DNA from 2 places in the Streptomyces sp. DSM 118878 genome. Region 2 is predicted to be linked to the other one. Evidence: predicted binding sites of a transcription regulator. Region 2 holds the regulator's gene; the other holds the start of a gene.
What was found. The regulator HspR, encoded in region 2, represses chaperone genes until heat shock. The targets are predictions, from matches to a motif close to TTGAGNNNNNNNNNCTCAA.

Region 1: the regulator HspR is predicted to act here: its motif matches at 1,196-1,214, upstream of lon (endopeptidase La).

What each region holds. Positions count from the first base shown of each region.
Region 1 is NZ_CP193622.1:5,818,975-5,822,374, reverse strand. It holds gene lon (endopeptidase La) at 1-1,173, opposite strand, end outside; gene ACRAKF_RS26020 (methyltransferase) at 1,400-2,416, shown strand; gene ACRAKF_RS26015 (rhomboid-like protein) at 2,302-3,207, opposite strand.
Region 2 is NZ_CP193622.1:4,295,004-4,298,403, forward strand. It holds gene ACRAKF_RS19095 (helix-turn-helix transcriptional regulator) at 1-654, shown strand, start outside; partial or broken gene ACRAKF_RS19100 (helix-turn-helix transcriptional regulator) at 654-1,322, shown strand; gene ACRAKF_RS19105 (hypothetical protein) at 1,426-1,929, opposite strand; gene ACRAKF_RS19110 (heat shock protein transcriptional repressor HspR) at 2,067-2,528, opposite strand; gene dnaJ (molecular chaperone DnaJ) at 2,530-3,400, opposite strand, start outside.

The DNA of each region.
Region 1 (3,400 bases), 1.5 Mb from region 2:
CACGAACTTGCGCCCCATGGCGTGCGCGACGCTCTCGCCGAGGCTCGTCTTGCCGACACCGGGAGGGCCCACCAGGGCGAGGACGGCGCCGCCGCGGCGGCCCCCGACGACCCCGAGACCGCGGTCGGAACGGCGCTTGCGCACCGCGAGGTACTCGGTGATGCGCTCCTTCACGTCCCGCAGCCCCGAGTGCTCGGCGTCGAGGATCTCCTGGGCGCCCTTGATGTCGTACTCGTCCTCGGTGCGCTCGCTCCACGGCAGTTCGAGGACGGTGTCGAGCCACGTCCTGATCCAGGAGCCCTCGGGCGACTGGTCGCTCGCCCGCTCCAGCTTGTCGACCTCCTTGAGGGCGGCCTCGCGGACCTTCTCGGGCAGGTCGGCGGCCTCGACGCGGGCGCGGTAGTCGTCGCACTCCTCGCCCTCCTTCTCGCCGCCCAGCTCGCGCAGCTCCTTGCGTACGGCGTCGAGCTGGCGCCGCAGCAGGAACTCGCGCTGCTGCTTGTCCACTCCCTCCTGCACGTCCTTGGCGATGGACTCGGCCACGTCCTGCTCGGCGAGGTGCTCGCGGAGCTGCTCGGTGGCGAGCCGGAGACGGTCGAAGGCGTCCTCGGTCTCCAGGAGCGCGATCTTCTGCTGGACGGTGAGGAAGGGGGAGTAACCGGAGTTGTCGGCGAGCGTGGAGATGTCCTCGATCTGCGTGACGCGGTCGACGACCTGCCAGGCGCCGCGCTTCTTCAGCCAGCTCGTGGCGAGCGCCTTGTACTCCTTGACGAGCTCGGTCACGGCGCCGGGCAGGGGTTCGGACACGGCGTCGTCGATCTTCAGGCCCTCGACCCAGAGGGCCGCGCCGGGCCCGGTCGTGCCCGCGCCGATGCGCACGCGGCTCCGGCCGCGGATCAGCGCGCCCGGGTCGCCGTCCGCGAGCCGCCCGACCTGCTCGACGGTGCCGAGCACGCCGGTGGCGGCGTACGTCCCGTCGATGCGCGGAACAAGCAGCACCTTCGGCTTGCTGTCGCCCTCGGAGCCGGCGGCGGCCTGCGCGGCCTCCACGGCAGCGCGCACCTCGGCGTCGGAGAGGTCGAACGGGACCACCATGCCGGGCAGGACCACCTCGTCGTCGAGCGGCAGCACGGGCAGAGTGAGCGGTGTGTACGAGGTGGACTCAGTAGCCATGATCTCCCCTTCGGCATTCAAGTTGAGCTATACCGGCTCAATGCTTGTGAGCGCCGCGGTGTTCCCCAAGTGATGTTCGCTCTGAGCGATCGGCGGAAATCCGTCAGTGGTTCCTGCCCGCCTCTGTACGAATCGGCGCCCTGCCAGGACGGTGGTCCCCCGACCCACGCACACGTCCGGCCCGCACGTCCGGCCGCACGTCCGACCCGCACGGAGGAGACCCACGGTGGACACACCCGAGGCGCAGGACGTCACCGGTCAGCTCGTCGAGCACGCGCTCGGCCATCTCTTCTCCGCGGCCCTGCGCACGGCCGCGCGCTGCCGGGTGGCCGACCTCATGGCCGCGGGCCCGCGCACCGCGCGCGAGCTGGCCGAGCTGACCGGCACGGACGCCGGGCACCTGCGGCGCGTCCTGCGCTACCTCGCCACGCGCGGCGTCTTCCGCGAGGACGGGACCGGCGCCTTCCACCTGACGCCGACCGGCGACGCCCTGCGCACGGACGTGCCGTACTCACAGCACGCGGCGGTCCTGATGCTGACCGACCCGACGTTCCAGCGGACCTCGGCGGGTCTTGAGGAGACCGTGCGCAAGGCGGGCCCGTCCTTCGAGCGGCTCTTCGGCGAGCCGTTCTTCGCGTACCTGGCGAAGGAGCCCGGGCTGCGGGAGTTGTTCGACTCCGGGATGGCGTCGCTCTCGGCCCGGGTCGACGCGGTGGTCGCGGGGACGTACCCCTTCCCGGAGCACGGCCGGGTGGTGGACGTCGGCGGCGGGCGCGGCGGGCTGCTCCTGGCGGTCCTGCGCGGGCGCCCCGGCCTCTCGGGGGTGCTCTTCGACCAGACGCCCGCGATCAGCACGCACGTCCTGAGCGGCGAGGAAGCGGTGCGGGGCCGGTGGAGCGCCGAGTCGGGCGACTTCTTCACGGAGGTGCCGAAGGGCGGCGACCTCTACGTCCTCAAGCACGTCCTGCACGACTGGCCCGACGACGGCTGCCTGCGGATCCTGCGCAACTGCCGCGCGGCGATGGCCCCGGACGCCCGCCTCGTCATCGTCGAGTCCGTCCTCTCCGAGGGCAACGCCCCGCACCCCGGCAAGGCGATGGACCTGGCCATGGCCTCCGTGGTGGACGGTCAGGAGCGCACGCGGGAGGAGTTCGCCGCGCTGCTCGCGGCGGCGGAGCTGAGGCTGACGCGGGTGCTGCCGACGGCGGCGTTCCCCTCGGTCGTCGAGGCGGTGGCGGCGTGACGTGACCGGCGGGCGCGCCGGAGCAGCGGCCAGGTGGCGACGCCGATGGCGAGGGCGAGCAGATGGCCCCAGTTGGTCATCGGGTCCTCGAACGCGATCAGGTCGTCCACCAGGACCCAGCCGAAGCCGGCCAGGACGGTCCATCCGGACCAGGGCGGCAGCAGCCCCGCGAGCGCCCCGACGCTGGCGGCCACGCCGAAGCTGATCCCGTAGTCCAGGCGGTGCAGCGAGCTGTCGGGCAGGTGCCCCGCGAGGACCGAGAGGCCCACAGGGACCTCCGTGGCGAGCGTGGCGACGACGTGGCCGAGCAGGAAGACCCCGGCCGTGCGGAGGCCGCCGATGCGGCGTTCGAGGGCGGTCAGGACCAGCAGGAAGCCGATCGCGTACGGCGAGGTGATCCCGCCCGCGATCCACAGGGCGCTGGCGGTCAGGACGAGGGCGGGGCTGTGCGCGAGGTGGGCCACGTCGGTGCTCGAACCGTGCAGCAGCGAGGAGACGAGCCGCGGGTCCGCGTACTGGGTGACGAGCGACGTGACGGCGAGGACGAGCGCGTACGCGAAGGTGAAGGGCGTGGCCCTCGGCCCCGGGAGCAGCTTTCCGAGCCGGAGCGGAAGCCGGGCCCCCGCCGGTGCCCTTACCTTCTCGTGCTCGTGCTCGTGCTCGTACTCGTGCTCATACTCGTACGAGCCGGCGGGCCTGCGGTCCCGCTGGCCGGGGATCGCGTTCAGGGTGGGCCGCTGCTGCCCCTTGCGCGCGCGGGCGACGTCCGGGGGCTCGACGCTCTGGTTCACGGGTGAGGGGCTCCTTCCGGCGTTCCATCCCACCCTTTGCTGTTTTTTCCGCGGTTGTCCAACGTCCGAAGCAATGCGTGACGCAATTCACAGCAACCCGGAGGGTGACTTCTGCGTCACCGCGTTGCCGCCTGTCGGCGGGCCGGCGTCCGACCTCCGACTTCCGGCTCCGGGGTTCCGCGTTGCCACCCGC
Region 2 (3,400 bases):
ACGGTGCTGGAGAACGACGGTCACATCGACGCCGCCATCGAGCGGGCCACGGCCGAATGCCGCCACGAGATCCTCACGGCCCAGCCCGGCGGCGGCCGCAGCGAGGACTCGCTCACGGTGGCCCTGCAACGCGGCCAGACCGTGCTCGACCGCGGCATCACCATGCGCACCCTCTACCAGCACACGGTCCGGCACAGCCAGGGAACGCTGGCGTACGCGGCACGCATGGCCAACGGCAACGTGCACATCAGGACCCTGGAAGAACTCATCGACCGGCTGATGATCTTCGACCGCACGGTGGCACTCATCCCCGCGCGGGAGGACCGCCAGGTCGCCCTGGAGCTCCGGCACCCGGGCATCGTGGAGTACCTCGCCAAGGTCTTCGAGCATCAGTGGCACAAGGCGACGCCCCTGCTCGACGAGGTTCCGTACGCCCCGTCCACCGACGGGATCACCGGCGTCCAGCGCTCCATCGCCAAGCTCCTCATCGAAGGCCACGTCGACGAGGCCATCGCGCGCCGACTCGGCATGAACGTGCGCACCTGCCGCGCCCACATAGCCAAGATCGCCGCCGCCCTCGGCAGCGGCAGCCGCGCCCAGCTCGGCTACCTCATCGCCCAGTCGGGGATTCTCGACCAGGGCCGCCCCCGGTGACGCCCAAGGCCCCCGCGATCACCGTCCTCGACGGGCTCGACCGCATCAACTCCGCGATCGAGCGGGCCATGGAGGACATCACCGAGGAGTTCCTCGCGGTCCAGCCCGGCGGGGCCCGGCCGCCGGAGATCTTGGCCGAAGTCTTCCCCCGTGACCAGGCCGTCCTCCGCCGCGGCTGCCGGATGCGGACGCTCTACCAGCACCCCACGCGCTACTCCCTTCCCGTGCTCGCCCACTTCGAGCACCTGGAGGGCGACGCCGAGGCGCGGACGATGGACGAGGTCACCGAGCGGCTCTTCGTCCTCGACAGGACCGTGGCGTTCATCCCGGCGAGCAAGGACCGCAGCGTCGCCCTGGAGGTGCGCCACCCCGCCCTGGTCGAGCACTTCGCCACCACCTTCTGGCGGCTGTGGCGGCTCGCCACGCCGATGTGGCCGCAGGCCGCGCCCCAGCCGCCCAAGGACGGCGTCACGGCCCGCCAGCACGCCATAGCGGGCCTCCTCGTCGAGGGGCTCACCGACGCCGAGATCGCCACGCGGCTCGGCATGAACATCCGCACGGCCCGCGTGCACATCGCCAAGCTGGCCGCCGTGCTCGGCAGCGGCAGCCGGGCCCAGCTCGGCTACCTCATCGGCCGCTCGGGCCTCCTGGACGCCCGGCACTCATGACGGGTCGGCGCGGCACTCATGACGGGGCCCGGCCCGGCACTCATGCCGGGCCCGGCCCGGCTTGCGTCCGGCGCCTCCGCCGAGGCCCGCTCGCGGCTCCGCGTCACACCCCCGCCCACTCCGTGAGCAGCGCCTCCCGCTCCGCCGTGCGCGGGGTGCCGCCCTCGTGGCGGCGGCCCCACTCCGCCATCACCGCGAGCGTCGTGTGCAGGGTGGCCGCGCCCTCCGTCATGCGGGCGAGGAGCATGCGGGAGAGGTCGAACTCCCGCTGGGAGTAGCCGACCGCCGCCGCGGTGTACGCCATCAGCTCCGTGTCGCCCTCGGCGCCGCCGACCCGGACCGTCATCATCGGGGCCACGTCGTCGCCCCCGAGGCCCAGCGACAGGACCATGTCGACCGCCGCGCCCACGTGCCGCTTCAGCGTCTTGACGGGGACGTGGTCGATGGTCAGCGACCGCACGTCCTCCCAGAGCAGCAGGCCGGGCCGTCCGTCCCCGAGCGGGAGCACACCCTCCGGGGTCAGCCGCACCCCTTCGGCGAGGCCGGACGGCTTCGCCCCCACGTACACATCACCCTCGGCGATCCAGAACAGTCCCACCATGGCCATGCCGAACTACCCACTTCCCCCGGCACACAACGATCAGCGATCAACGGTCAACTTCAGGTCGAGAACGCAAACGCGCGCCGGGGCCAGGAGGTTCCCACCTCCTGGCCCCGGCGCGCGTACGGAACTACCCGCGGACCTCAGTCCGTGGCCCGCTTCGGACGCCAGACCACCAGCGCGCTCGCCTGCTGCACGTCCTGGTACGGGACGAGGTCACGGCGGTACGAGGCGTGCACCGCCGCCTCGCGCTGCTGCATGGCGGCGGCCGCTCCGTCCACGGCCGCGGAGAGCTCCGCGATGCGCGACTGGAGCGCGGCGACCTGGTTCTCCAGCTCGATGATCCGCTTGATGCCGGCGAGGTTGATGCCCTCCTCCTGCGACAACTGCTGCACCGTGCGGAGCAGTTCGATGTCGCGGGCGGAGTAACGCCGGCCCCGGCCCGCCGTGCGGTCCGGGGAGACCAGGCCGAGGCGGTCGTACTGGCGCAGGGTCTGCGGGTGGAGGCCGCTGAGCTGGGCGGCCACCGAGATGACGTACACCGGCGTCTCGTCGGTGAGTTGATACGCCCTACTGAAACCGGACTGTCGACGACGGCCGTCCATCTCATGCTCCCTTCGCGGCCTTGAACAGGTCTGCCCGCGGGTCGTCGCCCGCGGTCGCCTCGCGGTAGGACTCCAGGGCTTCCTTCGCGGCGTCGGACAGGTCGGTCGGGACCGACACCTCCACCGTCACGAGCAGATCGCCCCGGGTGCCGTCCTTGCGGACCGCGCCCTTGCCACGGGCGCGCATCGTACGTCCATTGGGCGTGCCCGGCGGGAGTTTCAGCGTGACGGGAGGGCCGCCGAGTGTCGGCACCTTCACCTCGCCGCCCAGTGCCGCCTCCGGATACGTCACCGGCACCGTCACCGTCAGGTTGTCGCCCTTGCGGCCGAAGACCGGGTGGCTGTCGACGTGCACCACGACATACAGGTCACCGGCGGGGCCGCCGCGCTCGCCGGGAGCGCCCTTGCCGCGCAGCCTGATCCGCTGGCCGTCGGAGACACCCGCGGGGATGCGCACCTGCATGGTGCGGGACGACTTCGCGCGGCCCGAGCCGCCGCAGACGTCGCAGGGGTCCTGGGCGATCAGGCCCCGGCCCTTGCAGTCCACGCACGGGTCGGTCAGCGAGAAACCGCCGCCGCCGCCCCGCGAGACCTGGCCCGTGCCGACGCAGGTCGGGCACACGCGGGGCGTGCCGTTCTTGTCGCCGGTGCCGGAACAGGCCTTGCAGGCCGCCTGGGAGGACATGCGCAGCGGCACCGTCGCGCCGTCCACCGCCTCCGTGAAGCTCAGCGTGACCTCGGACTCGATGTCCTGGCCGCGCCTCGGCTGCGTACGCGTGCCGGCTCCGGCACCCGCGCCGCCGCGGTTGAACAGGCCCCCGAAGACGTCACCGAGGCCGCCCCCGAAGCCGCCGGCCGCACCGCCACCGCCC